DNA from 3 places in the Rhodoferax koreensis genome. Region 1 is predicted to be linked to each of the others. Evidence: predicted binding sites of a transcription regulator. Region 1 holds the regulator's gene; each other region holds the start of a gene.
The links. The regulator sigma-54, encoded in region 1, starts transcription at its own class of promoters, with help from an activator protein. The targets are predictions, from matches to a motif close to TGGCANGNAANCTGCTTT.
Positions count from the first base shown of each region.

Region 2: a site for sigma-54 is predicted at 755-772, ahead of glnA (type I glutamate--ammonia ligase). Genes of this name have one in related genera too.
Region 3: a site for sigma-54 is predicted at 965-982, ahead of RD110_RS10520 (THxN family PEP-CTERM protein). Genes of this name have one in related genera too.

Region 1 covers NZ_CP019236.1:5,480,410-5,482,675, reverse strand. The annotation lists gene RD110_RS25400 (THUMP domain-containing class I SAM-dependent RNA methyltransferase) at 1-354, opposite strand, end outside; gene rpoN (RNA polymerase factor sigma-54) at 382-1,974, opposite strand; gene lptB (LPS export ABC transporter ATP-binding protein) at 1,975-2,266, opposite strand, start outside.
Region 2 covers NZ_CP019236.1:4,186,465-4,188,730, reverse strand. The annotation lists gene RD110_RS19465 (competence/damage-inducible protein A) at 1-589, shown strand, start outside; gene glnA (type I glutamate--ammonia ligase) at 820-2,235, shown strand.
Region 3 covers NZ_CP019236.1:2,240,784-2,243,049, reverse strand. The annotation lists gene RD110_RS10525 (AEC family transporter) at 1-854, shown strand, start outside; gene RD110_RS10520 (THxN family PEP-CTERM protein) at 1,086-1,919, shown strand; gene queG (tRNA epoxyqueuosine(34) reductase QueG) at 1,934-2,266, opposite strand, start outside.

The sequences.
Region 1 (2,266 bases):
CTTGATCTTGAGCGCCGCGAAGTTCAGCGAGGTCAGCGGGCTGTGCTGCGCGGTGATCTCGACCTTGAAGCTCTGTTTGGGCGTGAACCAGATCTCCCACGCGACCTGGCTGGCCGCGTCGTAGAGGTTTTGTTCGCTGCGGTACTCGGTGTGCGACAGCTCGATCAACACGCGTTGGGCGAGGCGGCTGTGCAGGTTCAGCAGTTGCGCATCGCGCCAGGAAGCGCGCATCAGCACGCCGCCGCGCAACACGCGCAAGTCCTCGCCCTGCAGCCCGGTGAGGCGGTGCGCCTCTTCGGCCAGGAAGTCCTCCACGCCAGCGGCGCAGGGCAGGAAAAGCTTGAGTTGGTTCATAAAGACTGACGTGGCGCCATCACGGCGTTAAAGGGATTTCCGGAGGTTCGTTGGCGCGATGCGCAAGGCTTCGCGGTATTTGGCCACCGTGCGCCGCGCACATTCGATGCCTTGCTCCTTCAGCATGTCGGAGAGCTGGCTGTCCGACAACGGCTTCTTCGGGTCTTCGGACGAGACGAACTGCTTGATCAACGCGCGCACGGCGGTGCTCGACGCGTTGCCGCCCGTCTCGGTGCCGAGCGACGAGCCGAAAAAATACTTCAGTTCGAAAGTGCCGTGCGGCGTGGCCATGTACTTGGCCGTGGTGACGCGGCTGATGGTCGATTCGTGCAGGCCGAGTTCATCGGCGATCTCGCGCAGCACCAGCGGGCGCATGGCCAGCTCGCCGTGGCTGAAGAAATTCTTCTGCCGTTCGACGATGGCGTTCGATACCCGCAGGATGGTGTCGAAGCGTTGCTGGATGTTCTTGATGAACCAGCGCGCCTCCTGCAGCCGCTGCTGCAGCGCGGCGTTGTTCGAAGAATCCTTGCCACCGCCCTTGTGTTGCTTGAGCGCGTTGGCGTAGATGTCGTGCACGCGCAGCCTGGGCATCACGTCGGCATTGAGCTGCACGCGGAAGCGCGCCTGCGCGCCGCGGCCGATCTTGACCACGATCACGTCGGGCACGACGATGTTGCGCTCCACGTCGACGAAACGGCGGCCCGGCTTGGGTTCCAGCCGGGCGATCAGGCCCATCGCCGCCTTGATCACGGTGTCGGGCTGGTTGCACAAGTGCGACAGCCGTTTCACATCGCGCCGCGCCAGCAGGTCCATCGACAGGCCGCACATGCGTAGCGCGGCGCGGCGCACCTGTTCCTCCTCTTCGCCGGCATCCTCGTCGAACATCGCGCGCAACTGGATCGACAGGCATTCCTCCAGCGTTCGTGCGCCTACGCCCACCGGTTCCAGGCTCTGCAGCAGGCCCAGCGCCACGGTGAAGCGGTGCACCAGTTCATCGACGTCCTCACCGTCTTCCGCGCCCGCCAGGCCCTGCGCCAGGGCGAGCAGGCTGTCTTCGAGGTAGCCGTCGTCGTTCAGCGACTCGATGAGGAAACGCAGCGCCGCGCTGTCTTCTTCGCCCAGGCGCAGGGCCAGCGCCTGGCGGTGCAGGAACGAGGTCAGCGATTCCTGGCTGCGCGCGAGTTCGGTGGCATCGACCTCGCCGTCTTCGCCGAGGTTGTTCTGCCGCGCCGGTGCGTCGCCACCCCATTCGCTGTCGTCGGGGGCGATCTCGGAAGTGCCGTCCCCATCCCAGCTCTGGCTGTCGTCCTGGCCGGTCAGCGGACTCTCGGATTCGGCGGGGGTCTCCACCGTTGCGGTCTCGGTCGCCGTGGCGGCGGTGCTGCTCGAGAACTCGGATTCGCGGTCGTCCGTGTTCACCTGCGCATCGGCCTGCGCCAGCCCGAACTCCTCGCGCGGCGCCTCGTCCATGTTGACTTCGAGGAAGGGGTTGTCGTCGAGCATCTGCTCGACTTCCGCGCTCAATTCGAGCGTGGACAATTGCAACAGCCGGATCGACTGCTGCAGCTGCGGCGTCAACGCCAGATGCTGCGAAACGCGGAGGGAAAGGCCTTGCTTCATCTACATCTTGAAGTGCTCGCCGAGGTAGACCCGGCGCACTTCGGCGTTGTTGACGATGTCCGACGGCGTGCCCTGGGCGAGCACATGGCCGTCGCTGATGATGTAGGCGTGGTCGCAGATGCCGAGCGTTTCGCGCACGTTGTGGTCGGTGATGAGCACGCCGATGCCGCGTGACTTGAGGAAGCTGATGATGCGCTGGATCTCGATCACGGCGATCGGGTCGATGCCGGCGAAGGGTTCGTCGAGCAGGATGAAGCGCGGCTGGGTCGCCAGTGCCCGCGCGATCTCCACG
Region 2 (2,266 bases), 1.3 Mb from region 1:
CGGCGCCACGCCGGACGACCACACCCGTCAATGCGCGGCGCGCGCGCTCGGTGTGCCGCTGGCCTTGCACCCGGAGGCGGAAGCCTTGATCCGCGAGCGCATGCAGGACACGGCGCGCGAGCAGGGCACGGTCTACGAGCCAGACCGGCCCGACAACGTGCACCGCCTGAACATGGGCGTGTTTCCCGAAGGCGCGAGCATCATCCGCAACCCCTACAACAAGATCCCGGGCTTCAGCGTCGGGCAGGTGCATTTCGTGCCGGGCTTCCCGGTGATGGCCTGGCCGATGATGGAATCGGTGCTCGACACCCGGTATGCGCACCTGTTCCGCCACGAGGCCTGGATCGAGAAATCGGTGATCGTCTTTGGCGGCATGGAGGCCACGCTCACGCCGCTGATGGAGCAGATCGAATCCCGGTTCGCAGGCACCAAGGTCTTCAGCCTGCCCAGCGTGGACCATCCCCAGCATGGCCGGCACATCGAGCTCGGCGTCAAGGGCACACCGGAGCAGGTGGCCGAAGCCTATCCGGCCTTGCTGGCCGGCCTGGCCACGTTCCCTGTCCAGCTCGGCCCCGAATTGGTGCGATGATCAATTGCACCAATGAAGTGCGTTTTAATGTTGGAACCAATATGGTGCAATATGCCGGTTTTCCCGGGGATGCGAACGGATGATCCGTGCCTCGCGGCCCTTGTCTGAGGGGTCTTCCGACCTTCCGCGCGGATGGCCGATCGCTGAATTTGGTGCACGCGGCTTTGGCATAAAAACTGCATTCCCACCCAGTCGTTCTTTTTTTTGCAACACCCTAACAGGAGAATTTGATGGCAAAGACCGTCGCAGACGTGATGAAGATGGTGACCGAGAGCGAGGTCAAGTTTGTCGACTTCCGCTTCACCGATACCCGGGGCAAGGAACAGCACGTGACGGTGCCGGTCTCGCATTTCGACGAAGACAAGTTTGAAGCCGGCCACGCTTTCGATGGCTCCTCCATCGCCGGCTGGAAGGGCATCGAAGCCTCGGACATGCAGCTCATGCCCGACCCGAACACCGCGAACATCGATCCGTTCTTCGAAGAAACGACGATGATCCTGACCTGCGACGTCATCGACCCCGCCGACGGCAAGCCCTACGAACGTGACCCGCGTTCGCTGGCCAAGCGCGCAGAAGCCTACATGAAGGCCTCCGGCCTGGGCGACACCGCCTACTTCGGACCGGAACCCGAATTCTTCGTCTTCGACAGCGTGCGCTGGAAGAACGACATGTCCGGCTGCTTCGTCAAGATCGACTCCGAAGAAGCTTCCTGGAACACCGACAAGGAATACGAACACGGCAACACCGGCCACCGGCCTGCCGTTAAGGGTGGCTACTTCCCCGTGCCACCGGTCGACAGCTTCCAGGACATGCGTTCCGAAATGTGCCTGATCCTCGAAGGTCTGGGCATTCCGGTCGAAGTGCATCACCATGAAGTGGCCAATGCCGGCCAGATGGAACTCGGTACCAAGTTCAGCACGCTGATCCAGCGCGCCGACTGGGTCCAGCTGCAGAAGTACGTGATCCAGAACGTGGCCCATGCCTACGGCAAGACCGCCACCTTCATGCCCAAGCCCATCGTTGGCGACAACGGCTCCGGGATGCACGTGCACCAGTCCGTGTGGAAGGACGGCAAGAACCTGTTCGCCGGCGACGGCTACGCAGGCCTGTCGGAATACGCGCTGTTCTACATCGGCGGCATCATCAAGCACGCCCGCGCGCTGAACGCCATCACCAACCCCGGCACCAACAGCTACAAGCGCCTGGTGCCTGGTTTCGAAGCCCCGGTGAAGCTGGCCTACTCGGCCAAGAACCGCTCGGCCTCGATCCGCATCCCGTTCGTGGCCAACCCCAAGGGCCGCCGCGTCGAAGCGCGTTTCCCCGATCCGCTGATGAACCCGTACCTGGGTTTCGCCGCGCTGCTGATGGCCGGCCTCGATGGCGTGGAAAACAAGATCCATCCGGGCGAAGCCGCCACCAAGGACCTCTACCACCTGCCGCCGGAAGAAGACAAGCTGATTCCGACCGTCTGCCACAGCCTCGACCAGGCGCTGGAGAACCTGGACAAGGACCGTGCTTTCCTGACCAAGGGCGGCGTGTTCACCGACGCCTACATCGATGCCTACATCGATCTGAAGATGCAGGAAGTCACGCGCATGCGCATGGCCACCCATCCTGCCGAATTCGACATGTATTATTCGCTGTAATGGCCCACTGCCTCCGGCTGCAACTTTATGC
Region 3 (2,266 bases), 2.6 Mb from region 1:
ACCTGGTGTGCCGCTTCACCGCGCTGAACCGCACTGTGTGGCTGCAGGTCGAGAGCCTGACCTACTATTTCCTGTTCCCTGTACTGCTCTTCCACTCCATCGTGAAGAGCCCGCTCGATCTCGGCGCGGCCTCGAGCCTGATCGCAGCGGGCGTGGCGCTGGGCCTGCTCGGCATCGGCATGGCCTACGCCCTCCCCCACCTCCCCTGGCTTGGGCGGCACATCGACCGGCGCGAACACGCGGCCAGCGCGCAGGTCGCCTTCCGATTCAATTCTTTCATCGCGCTGGCGCTGGCCGATCGGCTGGCCGGCCCGGCGGGCCTGCTGTTGATCGCGGTGCTGATCGGCGTCTGCGTGCCGATCTTCAACGTGGCAGCCATCTGGCCCATGGCGCGGCACGCACAGCGCGGGTTCGCGCGCGAGTTGCTGCGCAATCCGCTGATCCTGGCCACCGCGTCGGGGCTGCTGGCCAACGTGTTGGGCCTGCGCATTCCATTCTGGCTGGAGCCGGCCGTCGGCCGCATTGGCGCCGCTTCCCTGGCGCTGGGTTTGATGGCCGCAGGTGCCGGCATGCAATTCGGCCCGCTCGCGCGCGCCAAGGCCCTGGCGACCGCTGTGCTGGCGATCCGGCATTTTCTGTTGCCGCTGGTCGCGCTGCTGCTGTCCCGGGTGTTCGCACTGTCCCCTGTGCAAAGCACGGTATTGCTCGCGTTCTCGGCCTTGCCAACGGCCTCGAGCTGCTATGTCCTGGTAGCCAAGATGGGTTACGACGGCGCCTTTACGGCGGGCCTGGTGAGCCTGTCGACGCTGCTCGGCATGCTGAGCTTGCCCTTCGCATTGTGGTTGATCACATAAATTGAATACAAAAATAATGTGATTTTTTTACCGTCGACAATTCTTACAGTTTCAGTATTGAATACAAAAAATATAATTTAACCTATTGATTTGATTGGTTTTATTGGCGTTGGCACAAAACCCGCTGTATGCGGACAGTCAACCACTCGCCTGTGGTTGACCCGCGGCACCAGCCGGTGCTTCGGTACCGCATCCCCGGCCCGTCGGCCGGCCTCCCGAAAGCGCAACGCCATGAAAACCACTTCCATGAAACTCTTCTTCCTCGCCATGGCTTCGGCCCTGGGCCTGGCCAGCACGGCCGCCACCGCCGGTCCGCTGGTCACCGACTGGCAATACACCGTCAATGCCAGGTTCGATACGAGTTCACCCACCTTCTCGTCCAGTGGTGGTAGCCAGTACGTCTCCAGCGACATGATTTCCTGGGGCGCGGCAAACGCCAATCCGGCACCCGTCAACACCGGCAACAGCGACACCAGCCGCAGCGGCATCACCATCACCAACACGCCGGCAACGGGCAGCGTGGTGACGAACGGTGCCGCAGGCGCCGTCAATACCTACACGCACTACAACAACGCCATCTCGGGCACGTTCGGCACTTTGCAGACGGCCACGGTCAATTCGACACTGACCCTGACTTCGATTTCGCCGGTCACAGGCGTCAGCTACGGCCCGGTCACGGTGTCCTACGCCATCAACTTCCTCGAAACGCCGAACACAACCCCCTGTGTTGCGGCCAGCCCCACGCCCTGCAACGACATCTTCGTGATCGAAGGTCTGTTGAACAATGCTTTCACGGTCGACGGCAACACCTACTACGCCAGCTTTTTTGAATCCAGCAATGCCTTGACGCCGCTGCCCAACGCTGTTTGCGAAGCCGCCAGCGCTGCCGACAACTGCCTGGGCTTCACCACGGTGGAAGGCCAGGCGAATGCGTTCACCTTCAACCTGTTGATCACCAGCGCGCCGGTCACGGTCAACGTGCCCGAGCCATCGAGCCTGGCCTTGCTGGGCCTGGGCCTTGCCGCCGTGGCCGCATCGCGCCGCCGGGGTCAAAAGCAGGCCTGAATCGGCATGCAGCGCTAGGCCATCTGCCCCGCACCCTGGCGCAAGGCCCAGGCGACGTGCTCACGCACGATGGGGCTTTCGTGCATGGCCCGGGCCTGCAATGCCGCGCGGCCATCGCCGCCGTTGCCCATGCGCAATGCGTTGCCTAGCGCCACGGCCACATTGCGCAGCCAGCGCTCGTGGCCGATGCGGCGGATCGGACTGCCCTCGGTCAGGCGCAGAAACTCCTCTTCCGTCCAGGCGAACAGCGCACCGAGTTGCTGGCCGCTCAGGCCCCGGCGCTCGTCGAAATCGGGCAGCGCCGCACGCTGGGCGAACTTGTTCCAAGGACACACCAGCTGGCAGTC